2 regions of the Caballeronia zhejiangensis genome follow, and region 1 is predicted to be linked to the other one. Evidence: predicted binding sites of a transcription regulator. Region 1 holds the regulator's gene; the other holds the start of a gene.
What was found. The regulator HrcA, encoded in region 1, represses chaperone genes, less so after heat shock. The targets are predictions, from matches to a motif close to TTAGCACTCNNNNNNNNNGAGTGCTAA.
Positions count from the first base shown of each region.

Region 2: the regulator HrcA is predicted to act here: its motif matches at 1,722-1,748, upstream of rpoH (RNA polymerase sigma factor RpoH).

Region 1 covers NZ_CP084283.1:382,567-387,838, forward strand. The annotation lists gene recN (DNA repair protein RecN) at 1-271, opposite strand, end outside; gene LDZ23_RS01835 (NAD kinase) at 302-1,198, opposite strand; gene hrcA (heat-inducible transcriptional repressor HrcA) at 1,385-2,401, shown strand; gene hemH (ferrochelatase) at 2,525-3,592, shown strand; gene LDZ23_RS01850 (Hsp15 family ribosome-associated heat shock protein) at 3,618-4,025, shown strand; gene LDZ23_RS01855 (hypothetical protein) at 3,997-4,158, opposite strand; gene grpE (nucleotide exchange factor GrpE) at 4,519-5,121, shown strand.
Region 2 covers NZ_CP084283.1:211,923-217,194, forward strand. The annotation lists gene nagE (N-acetylglucosamine-specific PTS transporter subunit IIBC) at 1-590, shown strand, start outside; gene rpoH (RNA polymerase sigma factor RpoH) at 722-1,657, opposite strand; gene LDZ23_RS01065 (acyloxyacyl hydrolase) at 2,021-2,587, shown strand; gene LDZ23_RS01070 (nuclear transport factor 2 family protein) at 2,633-3,016, shown strand; gene leuA (2-isopropylmalate synthase) at 3,033-4,685, opposite strand; gene ybiB (DNA-binding protein YbiB) at 5,103-5,272, opposite strand, start outside.

The DNA of each region.
Region 1 (5,272 bases):
TGACCGAATCGGCGTCCTGCGTGAGCGCGTGTTCGTCCAGCCAGCGCACGACGAGCGGATGCGTCGAAAATTCGGCGGTGATGTCGGCGCGCGCCTGACCGGCGCGCACGACGCTCGCGTCGCCGCGCGCGCCGAGCGTGAGCGCGAGGGCGTCGATGAGGATCGACTTGCCCGCGCCGGTTTCACCCGAAAAGACCGTGAAGCCTGGATCGAAATCGATATCCAGCGTGGCGACGATGACGAAATCTCGAATGGAAAGATGACGGAGCATGGACGCTTCGGGGAAGGAAGTTCTGGCAGATCAGAGAGCGGACGAATCCTGCGACGGATGCTCGTTCCAGTGCAGCTTCTTGCGCAGCGTGGCGTACGTGCTGTAGCCGACCGGATGCAGCACCGGCACCGTATGCTTCGAGCGCCGCACTTCAATCGCGTCGTTCAGTTCGACGGCGGTGAACGACTGCATGTCGAAGTTCACGTTGACGTCGCGACCGCCGATGATCTGAATGGTCACTTTCGAATCGTCGGGCAGCACGATCGGCCGGTTCGACAGCGAATGCGGCGCGATCGGCACGAGCACGAAGCCCTGCAATTGCGGATGCAGGATCGGCCCCGCCGACGACAGCGCGTAGGCGGTCGAGCCGGTCGGCGTCGCGACGATCAGTCCGTCGGAACGCTGGTTGTACATGAAGTGGCCGTCCACCGACACGCGCAGCTCCGCCATGCCGGAGAAGCCGCTGCGATTCACCACGACGTCGTTGAACGCGAGCGCGTGGTAGATCGGCTTGTCGTTGCGCACGATGCGCGCTTCGAGCAGGCTGCGTTCCTCGCGCTCGAACTGGCCGGCGAGCATTTGCGGGACGATTTCCTGCATCGCCTTGAGCGGAATGTCGGTGATGAAGCCGAGCCGGCCATGATTCACGCCGATGAGCGGTGTTTTATACGGCGCGAGCTGCCGTCCGATGCCGAGCATCGTGCCGTCGCCGCCGAGCACGATTGCAACGTCCGCGCGCGCGCCCATCTCCGCGATGGAGAGCGCCGGGAACTCCGTCACGCCGACGTCCTTCGCGGTGCCCGCCTCGAAGACGACCTCGAAGCCCTGGCTCCTGAGGAGATCGGCGAGCGATCTCAGCGGCGCCTCGATGCCCGGCGTGTTGGTGCGCCCCACGAGGGCGACGGTCTTGAATTGGCCAATTTCCATGCCGGCATTACACCATAGTCAGAGAGCGAAAAGAACCGTGGGCGATGGCCGCCGGGCGCGCCGCGACGAGACCGTGCGGCATGACGCGGGCAGGCTCGCCGTTTGTCGCTAGAATGGAGCGGACGTTGAATGCCGACCACCCGGCGCGGCTCGCCGCTATCCGACACGTTGAGCTAAAATTTCCCCATGCTAGACCCACGTGCACAAACCCTCCTCAAAACGTTGATCGAGCGCTACATCGCCGAAGGTCAGCCGGTCGGTTCGCGCACGTTATCACGTCATTCCGGCCTCGAACTGAGCCCCGCGACGATCCGCAACGTCATGTCGGATCTCGAAGACCTCGGGCTGGTCGCGAGCCCGCATACGTCGGCGGGACGCATTCCCACGCCGCGCGGCTACCGGCTCTTCGTCGACACGATGCTGACTGTAGAAGCACCGCAAGACGAGGCCATGACCACCGCGGTCAAGACTCGCCTGCAAGGCGAGGAGCCGCAGAAGATCGTCGCGGCGGCGGCGAGCGTGCTGTCCAATCTGTCTTCGTTCGCGGGCGTCGTGCTCACGCCGCGCCGGAGCCACATGTTCAAGCAGATCGAGTTCATGCGGCTGTCGGACAAGCGCATTCTGCTCATCATCGTGACGCCCGAAGGCGACGTGCAGAACCGCATGATGGCCACGCAACGCGACTATTCGCCTTCGCAACTCGTAGAAGCCTCCAATTACATCAACGCGCATTTCGCGGGCCTGTCCTTCGACGAAGTACGCCGCCGTTTGCGCGAGGAAATCGACCAGTTGCGCGGCGACATGACCGCGCTCATGCAGGCGGCCGTGGTCGCGAGCACCGCCGAGACGGACCCCACTGACACCGTGCTGATTTCCGGCGAGCGCAACCTGCTCGAAGTGGCGGACCTTTCGTCCGACATGGCGCGGCTGCGCAAGCTTTTCGATTTGTTCGACCAAAAGACGAGCCTCCTGCAATTGCTGGATGTATCGAGTCACGCGCAAGGCGTGCAGATTTTCATCGGCGGAGAAAGCAATCTCGTGCCGATCGAGGAAATGAGCGTCGTGACGGCGCCATACGAGGTCAACGGGAAGATCGTCGGCACGCTCGGCGTGATCGGCCCGACGCGCATGGCGTACAACCGCGTGATTCCGATCGTCGATATCACCGCGCGTTTGCTGTCGATGTCGCTCAGTCATCAGTGACGCCATCTTGGCGCGCCGCGAAAGAGCGCGCCACTAGGCCGTTCGGCCAATGATGCGTCCGAAAACGCGCCGCTATAATGGTCCTCAACTTTTCCGACGACCATCTTCAGGCTCGCTTCCCTTATGCGTTTCGACCTCGAGTTGCCCTCGCAGCCCAGCGCTTCGCATCGCGTCGCGGTGCTGCTGATCAATCTCGGCACGCCGGACGCGCCCACGCCGCGGGCGGTGCGCAAGTATCTGGCGCAATTCCTGTCCGATCCGCGCGTCGTCGAAATTCCGTCATTCGTGTGGCAATTCATTCTGCGCGGCCTGATCCTGCCGTTTCGCGGGCGCGCATCGGCGAAGAAGTACGCGCAAGTGTGGATGCCCGAAGGCTCGCCGCTGCGCGTGCATACGGAAAAGCAGGTCGACGGCTTGCGGCGGCTCTTCGCGGCGAACGACTATCACGTCATCGTCGACTATGCGATGCGCTACGGCACGCCGGGCATCGGCGCGATGCTCAATCAGCTGAAGCTCGAAGGCGCCGACCGCATTCTCCTGTTGCCGATGTATCCGCAATACTCGTCGTCCACGACGGCCACCGCGTTCGATGACGCGTTCGCCGCGCTCAAGCGCGTGCGCAATCAGCCGGAAATCCGCACGATCCGCCATTACGCCGATCATCCGGCGTATATCGCGGCGCTCGCGGAGCAGGTGCGCGACTATTGGCGGCATCACGGCCAGCCGGATTTCGCCGCGGGCGACAAGCTCGTGCTGAGCTTCCACGGCGTGCCGAAGCGCACGATGGATCTCGGCGATCCGTATCACGACCAGTGCCAGCTGACCGGTTCGTTGCTCATGGCCGCGCTCGGGCTTACGCCGGTCGAATGCCGCGTGACGTTCCAGTCGCGCTTTGGGCGGGCGGAGTGGCTTCAGCCGTACACCGCGCCGACGGTCGCGGAGCTCGGCGCGGGCGGCGTTTCTCGTGTGGACGTGTTCTGTCCCGGCTTCACGGCGGATTGTCTCGAGACGATCGAGGAAATCGGCATCGAGGTGCGCGACGAATTTCTGAAGGCGGGCGGCAAGCATTTTCACCGGATTGCCTGCCTGAACTCAGCGCCCGCGTGGATCAAGGCACTGGGCGAGATCGCCGCGCAACATCTTCAGGGATGGCCCGTGCAGACTGTGCAGCCGCTCAGCGCAGTGGCCTGAGCGCGGCTTTTTCAGGCATTCACCCATGAACTACAAGATTTCGACGGAACCTGGCGCGCGTTTGCGCATCGATAAGTGGCTTTGGGCAGCGCGTTTCTTCAAGACGCGTTCGCTCGCGAGCGATGCGGTCGAGAAAGGCCGCGTGAAGATCGGCGGGGCGAATGTGAAGCCGTCTAAGGACGTGCGCGTCGGCGATATCGTCGAGATCGATATCGAACGGCTGGTGTGGCAGGTCGAAGTGCTCGGGATATGCGATGTGCGCGGCCCGGCGCCGGTCGCCCAGACGCTCTATGCCGAAACCGGGGAAGGCCGTGCGAAACGCATGGCCGAGGCCGAGCGCCGCAAGAATTTCCGCGAGCCCGCAGCGGAACTGCAGGGAAGGCCGACGAAGCGCGACCGGCGCACTATCGACAAATTTTCTCGTTCGGATTGAAGTAGCTTTCGATGGTCGCGTGAACGCCGCCGTACTCGGTGGTACGTTCGGTCACGACGCCGGACATGCAGATGGTGGTCGTTCCCGCGACGAGTACCAGGGCGACCACCGCGATAGCAAAGGTCAGTTTCATGGTATCCCCGGGAAGCGGGTTGCCCGGTCAGAAGGCGGCCGGATCAGGAAACGGGCAAGGGCTGAAAGCGGTTTGAAGCAATTCGTAGGATTAGGGTTAACGTGCGTCCTGCGCTGCTTTTTCGAAGTGTAGGCGACTCAGGGCTTTCCCTCAATCCGAAAATCGCGCGCCGCGGCGAAGTCTGTATTACGAGCCATTGCGGCGCCATCTTGCTGTCGAGATTTGTCCGAAAAACCGTTTCGAAGGCTTGAAAAAGCTTTCGGCGCCCTCATTTCGGCCGTTAGTGCGAAAAATGCGTCCGACTTTCGGTCTGGCCGCTTTCGCAGCCGATTCAACTCACTGCAATACATATTCAGCGACATGGAAAACACGCAAGAGAATCCAGCGAGCCAGAACGCAACGCCCGCCGACGATAACGCGCGCCAGTCCGCCGACCCGACCAGCGCGGCGGCTCCCGCGTCCCAAGGCGCACCGGCTGATGCCGCCGCCGCGCCGCAAGCCGCGCCGAATGAGGCCGAAGCTGCGCTCGCCGAAGCGCAGGCCACCATCGCCGCGCTCAAGGAAGACTTCCTGCGCGCGAAGGCCGAAACCGAGAACGTGCGCCGCCGCAGTCAGGAAGATGTCGCGAAGGCGCATAAATTCGCCATCGAAAATTTTGCGGAGAACCTGCTTCCGGTGCTCGACAGCCTGGAAGCCGCGCTCGCCGACCAGTCGACGGATGTCGCCAAGGTTCGCGAAGGCGTCGAACTGACGCTGCGTCAACTGACGGGCGCGTTGGAGAAAGGCCGCGTGATCGCGGTGAACCCGGTCGGCGAAAAATTCGATCCGCATCGCCATCAGGCCATCTCGATGGTTCCGGCGGAACAAGACCCGAATACTGTCGTCACGGTGCTGCAGAAGGGCTACGTCATCGCCGACCGCGTGCTGCGTCCGGCGCTCGTGACCGTCGCCGCGCCGAAGTAATCGATCTCGCGGCGTACGTGCCGGCCGTGTCGGTCGCCGCACAAAAAAAACTTATAGACCGCATCGTTTGCAGGGTCTTGAAATCGAAACTGACGCTCTTATCTTGCGTACAGGTATGAATTTTGGGCGTTCGGCCCGGTAAATCGGCAAA
Region 2 (5,272 bases), 170 kb from region 1:
ACACGCGCGCTGCGAAGTACGTCGCGGCGCTCGGCGGCGCATCCAATCTGACGCTCGTCGATGCCTGCACGACGCGTCTGCGTCTGTCGGTCGTGGATTCGGAGAAGGTGTCGGAGCCGCAGTTGAAGAGCATCGGCGCGCGCGGCGTGTTGAAGCGCGGCGCGACCAACGTCCAGGTGATCATCGGGCCGGAAGCCGATCTGATCGCCGATGAAATCCGCAGCGAACTCGAGCATTCGTCGACGCGCGGCGCAACGCCCGCATCGTCGACGCCGGCGCAACCGGTCGCGGCAGCGGTGAGCGGCGACCAGACGCCCGGCCCGCTCGATCCGGACCCGTTCCGCTGGCTCGCGGTGTTCGGCGGCGCGACCAACGTGGTATCGCTCGACGCGGTTGCGCAGACGCGCCTGCGCGTGGTCGTGCGCGATCCGTCGTCGGTGGATCGTCAGCGTTTGTCGTCGCTGGATGTGGCGTGGGTGTCGGCGGATACGTTCCACATCGTCGTGGGCGCGGCGGCGCAGCGCTATGCGGCGCAACTGTCCACGCGCTTGTCCGGCAACGGCGGCGGCGCTGCACCGATGCCTGCCTGAGGCGGTAATCGAAGCTCGATAACAAACGGCGCCCGCGGGCGCCGTTTGTGTTTTCAGCGAAGTGCCAAAGAAAAAGCCCGCCGTCTCGTCGACGGCGGGCTTTGCAATTTCTGCAATGGCACAGTCAATTGTTACGCGTAGTCATGCAACGCCGAGCGCATCTTCTTCATCGCGCTCGCCTCGATCTGGCGAATGCGCTCCGCCGAGACGCCGAACTCGTCGGCCAGTTCATGCAGCGTCTTGCCGCCCGAGCCGTCGTCCTGCACGTCGAGCCAGCGCGCCTTGATGATGCGGCGGCTGCGTTCGTCGAGCGATTCGAGTGCATCGGCGAGGCCGTCGCTTTGCAGCCTGTCGTGCTGCCGCGCGGCGATGACGTTAGTCGGCTCGTTGTGCGAGTCGGCCAGATAGGCGATGGGCGCGTACGCTTCCTCGCCATCCTCGACCTGGCCTTCGAGCGCGATATCGCCGCCCGACAAGCGCGTTTCCATCTCCGCGACTTCCTCGCGCTTTACGTTCAGCTCGCTCGCGAGACCTTCGATCTCGTCCGGCGTGAACGCCGAATGGCTGGTCTTGTGACTGCGCAGATTGAAGAACAGCTTGCGCTGCGCCTTGGTCGTCGCGACCTTCACCATGCGCCAGTTGCGCAGGATGTACTCGTGAATCTCGGCCTTGATCCAGTGCATCGCATACGACACCAGGCGCACGTTTTGCTCTGGGTCGAAGCGCTTCACCGCTTTCATCAGACCGATGTTGCCTTCCTGGATCAGGTCGGCGTGCGGCAAGCCGTAACCGAGATAGTTACGGGCGATCGACACGACGAGGCGCAGGTGCGAAAGCACCAGCTGGCGCGCGGCGTTCAGGTTGCCCTGCTCGCGGAATTCGGTGGCGTACTGTCGTTCCTCCGCCTGCGAAAGCATCGGAATACGGTTCACTGCTTGTATGTATGAATCGATGTTGCCGATCTGGCCGGTCAGCATCGACGACTGCGCGTACGTCAGCGCGCCTGCCGAAGATGCCTTGGCAGGTGCCGAGCTCACAACATTCGGAAGGGTCATCGCATTGGTCACGCTCATAAGCTCCTTATCAACAATTCACGTGCCGCTTAACGACCGCGGCAAGTCAGACACGATATTAGCACTCCAGTCCATCGAGTGCTAAGTGTTAGAGCAGAGGGGAATGTGGGAGTTCCCACAAAAACTATCGAATTTGCGGGTTCAATAGGACGGACTGTTGCGCGAGCAGCGGAAGAAACTACCGGAGGCGGAAACGTTTTCGCATGATTTACCTTACTTGCCTACTGTCGCGATCAAAAATTCTACAAACTGGGACGCGCTGATGCGATTTCTGCAAATGTTTTAAAACGTCACTAGAATCGCCAAGCGACAGCAATTTACGAAACACACCCGCTATCCGAGCAAATTGGGGTGCAAATGCATAAAAACAAGAGTTCGTGGCCCCGCCCGCTAGTGCGCGTGGCGGTTTGTACTGCATTGGGTCTCGCGTCGGCGGCGGCTCATGCCGACCGATTCGGTGTCCAGATCGCCGGCGGCGTCGCCGACCACGACATCAAGAAGGCCGATCTCGGCCTGTCCTGGGATCCGGGCCTCACCTGGTGGGAGATCGGCGGTTTTCACTTCACGCTCATCGGCGAAGGTCACGTGTCCTACTGGCACACGACCGAGGACAACGCCGTGCATCCGAACATATGGGAATTCGGCATTACGCCAGTGCTGCGCTTCGTGAAGAGCTCGGGCTACTTCCGGCCGTTCATCGAGGCGGGCGTCGGCGTGCGGCTGCTCTCGCACACGCGCATCACCGAGGATTTCAGCGTCGGGTCGGCGTTCCAGTTCGCGGACATGGTGGGCGTCGGCATGATCTTCGGGTCGAAGCAGAGCTATCAAGCGGGATTTCGCTTTCAGCATCTGTCGAACGGCGGTATCAAAGAGCCGAATCCTGGTATAAATTTCAGCCAGCTATATCTGCAATACAACTTCTGACGAGGCGCCGGCGCATCGGTTCCTCGACACAAGGGGAATCGACAGATGCCGGCAAAAACCATTGAGGCCATCCGCGGCCTCGAGCGCGATCGCTTCCGTGCCATGGTCGAGGGCGACGGCCCGGCGCTGGACGCGCTGCTGGCCGAGAACGTCAGCTACGTCCACACGAACGGCAAGCGGGAGACGAAGCGCCAGTTCATCGACGCGATCACCGCGGGCCGCCGCCGCTATCGGCAGATCGAAATTCAGTCGCAGGATGTGCTGCCCGCCGGCCGCGATACGTGCCTCGTGTCGGGCCGTGCGCTGATCGAGATGGAATCGAAGAACGGCGCGCTGCTGTTTCCGATCGCCTACACCGCCGTCCATGTGCAGACCGAAGGCCAATGGCAGCTGCTCGCCCTGCAGGCGACGCGCGTGGCGCTCGAATAGCCACGCGCGCCGCCCATCACGCTTCCACGGCTTCGTCTTGCCGCAGGTTGTCCACGACGCGCCCGGAGCGGTTGACCGCGCTCACGACGGCATCGGCGACCGCGAGCGCCGGATTCGCATGCACCGCGACGCCGAAGCGCGTCGGCCCGTCTCCGACACGACAGCCGACGAACGCCGCCGTGTCGCCGTTCGCCGTCACGGACGTCTCGAACCAGTTCACGCTCGCGTCCACGCCGAGCGCGGCGGCGACCGCCTGCGCGTGAGCGTCGCCGCTCGTCGCAGCCACTACGGCCGGTAATGCGACGCGCCTTTCGAATACCGTAAGCGTCGAAACGTCGATGCGCGATACCGGCCCGCCCGCATCGAAATACTCGCGCTTGAAGAGCTCGCAGATCGCTTCGCCGCTGATTTCCGCGCCGGATGCATCGGTGACTTTCTGGACGGCGTGGCTGAATTCGATCTGCACGCGGCGCGGCGGCGTGAAGCCGAGACCGCGTTCGAGCAGATACGTCGAACCGCCCTTTCCGGACTGGCTGTTCACGCGGATCACGGCGTCGTAGCTGCGGCCGAGATCGGCCGGATCGATCGGCAGATAGGGCACTTCCCACACCGTGCCCGGCACGCGCTGCGCGAAGCCCTTGCGGATCGCGTCCTGATGCGAACCCGAAAACGCGGTGAACACGAGATCGCCCGCGTACGGATGGCGTGGATGCACCGGAATCTGATTGCAGCGCTCGACGACGCGGCGCACGGCGTCGATATCGGAAAAATCGAGGCCCGGATCGACGCCTTGCGTGTAGAGATTCATCGCGAGCGTCACGAGATCGACATTGCCGGTGCGCTCGCCGTTGCCGAAGAGGCAGCCTTCGATGCGATCCGCGCCAGCGAGCAACGCCATTTCCGCCGCCGCGACGGCCGTGCCGCGATCGTTATGCGGATGCACCGACAGCACGATGCTGTCGCGAAAGCCCATGTTGCGGTCCATCCACTCGATCTGATCGGCGAAGACGTTGGGCGTTGCCGCTTCGACGGTCGCGGGCAGATTCACGATCATTTTGTGATCGGGCGTCGGACGCCACATTTGCGCGACGGCATCGCAGACTTCGCGCGCGAACGACAGCTCCGTCATGCTGAAGGTTTCGGGCGAGTACTGATAGATCCAGTGCGTGTCCGGCCGCGCCGCCGCGCATTCCTTGATGATGCGCGTGCCTTCGACCGCCAGCGCCTTCACTTCGTCCTTCGACTGGTTGAACACGATCTTGCGGAACGACGGCGCGATCGCGTTATAGAGATGCACGATCACCTTGCTCGCACCTTCCACCGCTTCGAACGTGCGCTCGATCAGTTCGCGGCGCGACTGCACGAGCACTTCGATGGTCACGTCGTCCGGAATGCGCTTTTCGTCGATCAGCTTGCGCACGAAGTCGAAATCCGTCTGCGATGCCGACGGGAAGCCCACCTCGATTTCCTTGAACCCGATTTTCACCAGCATCTCGAAGAACTCGAGCTTCGCTGCGATGCTCATCGGCTCGATGAGCGACTGGTTGCCGTCGCGCAGATCGGTGCTCATCCAGACGGGCGCTTTTTCGATCGTGCGGTTCGGCCAGCGGCGGCCATTCAGACGGACTTGCGGAAACGGACGGTATTTCTCGGCGGGGTTCGGCATCATGATCGTCGATCTCTCTTCGGACGGTTTGCGTAGCGTCTGCGAGAGAGGCCGTGTCCGGCGGCTGGCCGGGCGTGGCGGCATGCACGTAAGACCGGGCGGCGCGCGCGTTCACACGAATCACCGGCGATGGTGACGCCTGCGACCAACGTGAACGTGCGCGAAGCAGCGTGCATGTGACCCTCGCGTTTCCGTTTCGCGGGATGCGCGAACGAAAAGCTGACGACTACAGGTTGGTAAGAAAAGGTACTGCGGGAAACTTCTGGAGGACCGCGCGACTTGCGAACGCACGGCGCTACGTCTGGCGACTTACGCTAGACGTAGCGATAGGGGCCGCGCTAGGCGGCCCGAAATAATTCGGAGGGAGGAGAACTGGGTCAAGCGCATGCGTTCGACTTTAAACCAGCGTTGAATAGTGTGTCAAACGGGATTTTCCTGACCGGCGACCGGCTTGCGCACCACATTGGCGATGACTTCAACCTGGCGCGCGACCGCGGGCGGCACCGGCACATCGCCGCGCAGCACGGATTCGATCCAGCGCGCGGTGGTCGCGGCGTCGAGCGTCTCGGGCAGCTCGACACGCGGGGCGT